One region of the Listeria rocourtiae subsp. hofi genome, then DNA from elsewhere that is predicted to be linked to it. Evidence: predicted binding sites of a transcription regulator. Region 1 holds the regulator's gene; the other holds the start of a gene.
What was found. The regulator NrdR, encoded in region 1, represses ribonucleotide reductase genes. The targets are predictions, from matches to a motif close to AACACNATATATNGTGTT.

Region 1 (3,430 bases):
AATTCTTCAGCAGCAATAAAAGCTGCATTCCTCGAAGCATTGTCTAGATCGAAATCATTTAAATTAGCTTCTAATATCTGCTTTGGCATATATAGCGAACGAATCCTTTTTTCAAAGGCCTTTTTACGATCTGCCTGCTTTTTTTCTTCTGTAGCATAATAAACTACACTTATATAGCTACCTTCTAAACTAAGTTTTGGGGCATATCCTGGCATTAATGTCTCTTCTTTGTTTTGATTTTTTTTGTGTTCTAGCATAAATTCATATAATTTAGAGAGGTTTTGATTAACGGTTTGTTCGTTCAATAATTCTTTATTCTCATTCAGAAAAGATATGATTGGAGGATATGAAAGAACTTTTTGTTTTAACATCTCATATTCTTTTTCAAAATCGCGCCCTTTAAAAAGCTGACCTAATGTTTGCTCAATTTTATCCATTATTCTCACCTACTTCTTGTTTAATCGCTTTTTAGCCTCTGCTACTTTGCGCTCAAGTTCTTCTTGTTCTTGATTACTTAATGGCTTTTCACTATAGTCCCCATCTTTCTTATCGAACCAATCTGGCAAATTTTCTTTTTTCACAACTTTGCTCCTGTTATTTCCAGATGCTTTTTTAACCTCTCTTTTATCTTTTAGTTTCTGATATTTTTCATGTTCATACCTCGCAAGGTTCATCGCTTCCAGCGCAGTCTGAATATTTTTCCTCTTCCAGTGTGCTGCAATTGTTAGCATATAGTTCTTAGCAATTTTTCCTTCTGATTGTAATAAAACATACTCAATCAAAACATTCATTACTGACGAAGACAAATCCTGAGTCGTCATCACCTCATCAATAACTTTAAGATCAGTTTCCGCAGGCACAGCACCATTACTAATGTTAATTAAAAGTTGGTATGGTGTTAATCCCTCTAAATATTTCGCGTGTTCCTCGATAGATGCACCTTTGCCATACTCCAGGTCCTGTTTGGGAACAAGTTTTGTTTCCGTTTTCGCCCTCAGTTCCGGCAATCGATTATTCTGTAATTGGTAACCATCTCGCACAATTTTTCGTAAATAATCCAAATCTAGCGAACCATCCGCTTGCACCGAGCGATATAAATAATGTACCATATCAAGCTCTTCTACAGCATAAATCGCGTGTAATTTCAGAATACAGGCACGCACTTCTTCTGTAACTGCATTTCGCGATAACATGGTTGGCGATAAACTTTGCAACATCACCGCAAAATCAAACCCCTTATCATCCAGTGTCACACCTCGAGATGTCGCCCGCCCCATCGGTTCGCCATTTTCAACTGTACTAATTGGCAATTCACTCCCGCTAAACGTCTCAAATACGTCTTGAAACGAGCGCGTCACTTCATCAAAACCGTTCTCTAGCATTGGCTCATCAGAAAAAAAGCGGCGCAATCGCTGGTACTGTGCGTTGCCGATTTTACTATATAAATAAATATTTAGAAGTCCGTCGGAAAAAAATTGTTCTGGAGAAAGTGGTGCTGCCATTTCATATATGTAATGCCGGGATTCACCTGTCGTTCGTACGAAACTACGCAGCAAACCGAGTCCTTCGAGCTTCAATCGCGCTTGGAAAAGACTAGATAAACCAATGCCAAGTAAATTTAATAGTTGCGTATGGCTATGATTCTCCGACCAAAGGCGATTTTCTTCTACCTCTGTGACAAGCGTGTCGTAGAGAGCCAAACATTCCGCGCCCATTAATGGCTGATATAAAAAAGTCATAATCTTGCGGTCCTTTTCTGATAACACGCCATTCGCTTTCACTTCGTAGCTATCGACCGGCTGTAACTCCATCCAAAATTCTGCCACTCTACTTCACCTTTCTTACTCCTGTTTTGTCTTATTCATTAAATCTTTGAGCTCTTCTACAAAAACGCTGATATCTTTGAATTGGCGATATACGGAGGCAAAACGCACGTAAGCAACCTCATCTAAGACAGCTAATTTATCCATTAATTTTTCACCAATCAAATGGGAGGATACTTCACTTTCACCGATGCTACGAAGTTCACGCTCAACCGCATTTACCACATCTTCTAACTGTTCCACGGAAACTGGTCGTTTTTCACAAGCTCGAATGAGTCCGCGCAATATTTTCTCTCTAGCAAATTCTTCACGCACGCCATCTTTTTTGACGACAATTAGTGGACTTTCCTCGACTTTTTCGAATGTTGTGAAGCGAAAACCACACGATTCACATTCTCTGCGACGCCGAATGGAATTTCCATCATCCGCAGGTCTTGAATCCACAACGCGCGAGCTATTACCTTTACAAGATGGACATTTCATTGTCATCCACTCCTATTTTATGTTATTACTTTTTACCAGTATACCATGACTGACGCCTATGCTTCTACTTTAAAAAGGTCTGGATTAATTCGTTTACTTGTTGTTTCGTCTCGTCTAACGTATGCGAATTATCGATCACGATATCCGCGTAGCTAATTTTATCCATTAACGGCATTTGACTCGCAATTCTGGCTTTGGCTTCATTTTTTGAAAAATTGTTTCGTTCCATCAATCGTTCCAATTGCGTTTTTGCATCCACATAAACTACGATGATTGTGTCTACCATTTCTTGCAACTTGCTTTCTATCAAAAGTGGGATATCGAAAACGATTACCGCATGACCACTCGCTATCAACCGGTCACGCTCGCTCAACATCCATTGCCTCACAAGCGGGTGTACAACAGCATTCAGAGCCTCACGCTTTTCAGAATCATGAAAAATAATTCCTCCCAATTTCTGCCGATTGAGTTCCCCGTCCTCTTGAAAAATTTCTACACCAAAAATAGCTCGGAGTTGGCGCGCTCCTTCTGTACCTTTTTCAACAACTTTTCTTGCCGCAATATCTGCATCGACGATCGGAAAACCAGCCTCGTGAAACATCCTACTAACTGTACTTTTTCCGCTCGCGATTCCACCTGTTAAACCGATAATATAAGCCATTTTCGCCACCTACTTCTGGCATTTCGGGCAAAAGTGCGTACCCCTGCCGTTCAGTTTGATTTTCACAATCGGCGTGCCACACACAGGGCATGGATTTCCTTTTTCTCCATATACTTGAAGTTTATCTTGGTAACCGCCAATCTTTCCTTGTGAGTTCACATATGTGCGGATAGTGGAGCCGCCGAGTGCAACTGCTTCTGCCATGATTGTTTTTGTACTTTCATAAAGCCTTGTGATTTCTGCTGGTTTAAGCGTATTTGCTGGGCGTTCCGGAAGCACTTTTGCCTGAAAACAAATTTCGTCTGCATAAATATTGCCAATACCTGCAACAAGACTTTGATCTAGTAATACAGTTTTGACAGCGCGTCCGGTTTTTTTTAGTTTAGCCGCAAAGATACTTTTTTCAAAGTCTGAAGAAAGCGGTTCTGGGCCCAACTTTTGAATCGATTTTGTAAGCTCTTCT
Region 2 (3,430 bases), on a different contig from region 1:
AAGCGGTTAAATCGATCCGTCAAACTCTCGCTCGGCGTTGAATACACACTGAACCAGTAACCGTATTCCGCCTTCCAAGTATCTGCATATTTTTTTAGTTCCTTCACAATCTCAATCGTGAACGCCTTTGCTTCTGGATTCGTCTCCCATGCGCCACCATAAAACATTGTAGCCGCCTCATATAAACCAATATAGCCAATCGAAATTGTCGACCGCTCCTTATCAAAAAGTTGATTCACGTCCTGCCCATCAGCAAGGCGCTTGCCAAACGCCCCATACTTATACAAAATCGGCGCATTCTCCGGTTTCGCCTCACGAACCCGCTCCAGCCTGAAAAGTAACGCATCTTTCACCGTCTGCATCCGCTCCGTGAAAATTTCCCAGAATCGCTTTTTATCGCCATCACTTTGGATTGCTATTCTCGGCACATTGAGCGTCACAACTCCCAAGTTATTACGCCCGGCATTCACAAACTCCCCATCCGCATTTTGCCACGCTGGTAAGAAAGAACGGCAACCCATCGGCACCTTAAAATCCCCAACCAAGCGCACGAGCGAATCATAATTCAGCACATCTGGGTACATCCTTTTCGCCGAGCATTCAAGTGCCAACTGCTTAATATCATAGTTCGCGTCTGCGATATCCAAATTCGTCCCCCGCTTTATCGAGAAAACCAGCTTCGGAAAAATCGCCGTCTGCTTATCTTTACCAATCCCACCAAGTCGAACCTTCAAAATTGCTATTTGTATCTCACGCGCAAACCAGTCCTGCCCAAGACCAAAGCCAAGCGTCACAAACGGAGTCTGGCCGTTACTCGTGTACAGCGTATTGATCTCATACTCTAAACTCTGCATTGCGTCATAAATATCTTTTCGCGTCCGTTCTTGCGCAAATTCCTCCCTGCGCTCCGCCAAAACCCATTTTTCCGCCTCGCGCATGTGCTTCGCATAATTTTGTTTCGCATACGTTGCCAAAACTTCATCAATCCGGTCCACCGAGCAACCACCGTACTGTGAACTCGCCACATTCGCGATAATTTGCGCAATCTGTGCGGTCGCCGTCTGAATCGATTTCGGACTTTCCACATTCGCATTCCCAATCGTAAAACCATTTGCGAGCATCCCTGCAATATCAATCAAACAACAATTTGTCATCGCGTGATACGGGCTGTAATCCAAATCATGAAAATGAATATCTCCCTTCAAATGAGCGTTCGCCACATGCTTAGGCAACATATATTTCAACGCATAACTCTTCGCAACCGCACCAGCCGTCAAGTCCCGCTGCGTATTAAAAACCGTTGCATCCTTATTCGCATTCTCGTTTACAACTGTTTTATCCCGATCCAGCAACTTCTGCACGCTCGCCGTCAAATCCGTCATACTCGCCCGCTTGGAATCCCGATCATGACGATATTCAATATAAGCTCGCGCCACATCTGGGTATGTAGATTTCATCAGCTGATTCTCGACCACATGCTGAATCTCATCAATTGTCATCTCCATATCACTTGGTAAAATTTTCACAATATCAACCAAAATAGATTCCAAATAAGCCGGATCATCCACGCCACAACTCATCATAGAAGCCTGCACTGCATTGCGAATCTTAATTAGGTCAAAACCAACCTTTCGTCCATCCCTTTTAATAACCAACTGCTCTGCTTCCTTTTCCACGTACATTATCTTCGCTTCCCTTCAACCACTATATATTGTATCTACATTTACATTATGGCACAATATAATGTTTTTTTCTAACAGAAATCGATGCAAATCAGAAAATAGGCTATTCGAACGAACTTTCAAAAAAGGCTTGCCAAGAGAGAATGTGATTAAATCAACAATCGTATTTCACCAGATAATAATGATTACATAGTGAAGAGGCTAATGGCTTATTTATTCAAAAAAACCTCCAAATCCAACAGACAGATTCCGAGGTTCCATCTTCTCTATTCAGCTATATAATTATACTTCTTCCGTAACCATTCTGCGTCTATCTTTCGGTTCTCAATCTCGTGCCGGTAATAAAGCACAACGGAACCTTTTTTTATTTTGCTTATTTTTCCCCGGGACACTAGGGAAAAGAAGCATTGTCGGGATATATCAAGGTATTCAATCGCTTCTTTGGTTGACAAGAAATATTCATCTAGCATCTCTATTAATTCCTTATTTTCCATGATGCCCTCCTATTTCCTCACTTCTAAATGCGCTCGAAGTTTCGTCAAGCCTTCATGCAACGCGACTTCACTCTTCCAACCAAGCAAATCTTCGGCGCGCTGTGCATCCAAAACAGAACGTCTCACATCACCAGCTCGCGGTGCTTCAATAAAAATCGCCACATCTTTTTCAAAAACGGTAAGAATTTCTTTATAAATATCTAAAATCGCGATTTCTTCTCCGGTGCCGACATTTACAACCGTATTCGCTGGTTTTTGGCTGGCTAGTTTATTAATTTCAACAACATCGCCTACATAAACGTAATCACGTGTACAGCCATTTGGCATGTCCGGGTAAGTCATCAATACAGATGGTTTTTCTGCTAGAATGTTGTTTAGAAAAATCGGAATAACACCACATTCGCCGTCTGGAACTTGTCTTGGACCGTAGATATTAGCGTAACGCACAACGGTGAAGTCATAGCCATATTGTGCGGCGTACATTTCGATATATTTTTCACCTGTAAACTTTGTTAATGCATACGGGGAAATTAGTTGAGGCGTATCTGTTTCAGAAGATTTCTCGTCGCCTTCGATTTTCTTACTAAGCGCGCCACCTGATGATACGTAAATAAAATTCTCGATCGGATGGGCTTTCACACAGTCTAGAATTGTCATCAGGCCAACAAGGTTGATGTCTAAATCGTAGCTTGGGTTTTCAACAGAATATGCAACGGATTTTTGGGCTGCGTGGTGATTGATTTCGTTTGGCTTATATGCTTGGAAAATTTGCATCATCAGCTCGCGATCGCGAATATCACCTTGAACAAATGTGAATGCTGGGTGCTTGATAATCTCAGATAAGTTGTTTAAATTACCTGATACTAAGTTATCGACACAGACAACGTTATAACCTTCTGCAATATACATTTCACAAAGATGTGATCCGATAAAACCTGCGCCACCTGTAACTAAAATTGTTTTTTTCATTGTTTTGCCTCCTGATTTTTATTTTGACTGCGGTATTCGTTGTTTAATGCGACCATGTAGATTGTTGCGAGTACAAGGAAGATACTTGTATTAGATACTAAAACAGTATCGATTGGGCTTGTCATTAGTGCGTAGACGATTGGTAGGAAAATGAGGAATTTGATTTGGTACGTGCTACCGACAATTTCTTTATACAATAACCAGAGTATATAACCGATGATAACGATGATGAAAAACATGCCTAGATAGCCGAGTTCGCCAATAATCATCGCCCAGTAGGAGTCG

Region 2: a site for NrdR is predicted at 1,701-1,718, ahead of nrdD (anaerobic ribonucleoside-triphosphate reductase). Genes of this name have one in related genera too.

The regions. Positions count from the first base shown of each region.
Region 1 is NZ_CAUYTL010000002.1:65,282-68,711, reverse strand. Features, by position in the region: gene dnaI (primosomal protein DnaI) at 1-437, opposite strand, end outside; gene R8925_RS01695 (replication initiation and membrane attachment family protein) at 447-1,826, opposite strand; gene nrdR (transcriptional regulator NrdR) at 1,842-2,306, opposite strand; gene coaE (dephospho-CoA kinase) at 2,371-2,967, opposite strand; gene mutM (DNA-formamidopyrimidine glycosylase) at 2,977-3,430, opposite strand, start outside.
Region 2 is NZ_CAUYTL010000024.1:10,193-13,622, reverse strand. Features, by position in the region: gene nrdD (anaerobic ribonucleoside-triphosphate reductase) at 1-1,682, opposite strand, end outside; gene R8925_RS10690 (helix-turn-helix domain-containing protein) at 1,949-2,176, opposite strand; gene R8925_RS10685 (SDR family NAD(P)-dependent oxidoreductase) at 2,186-3,145, opposite strand; gene R8925_RS10680 (hypothetical protein) at 3,142-3,430, opposite strand, start outside.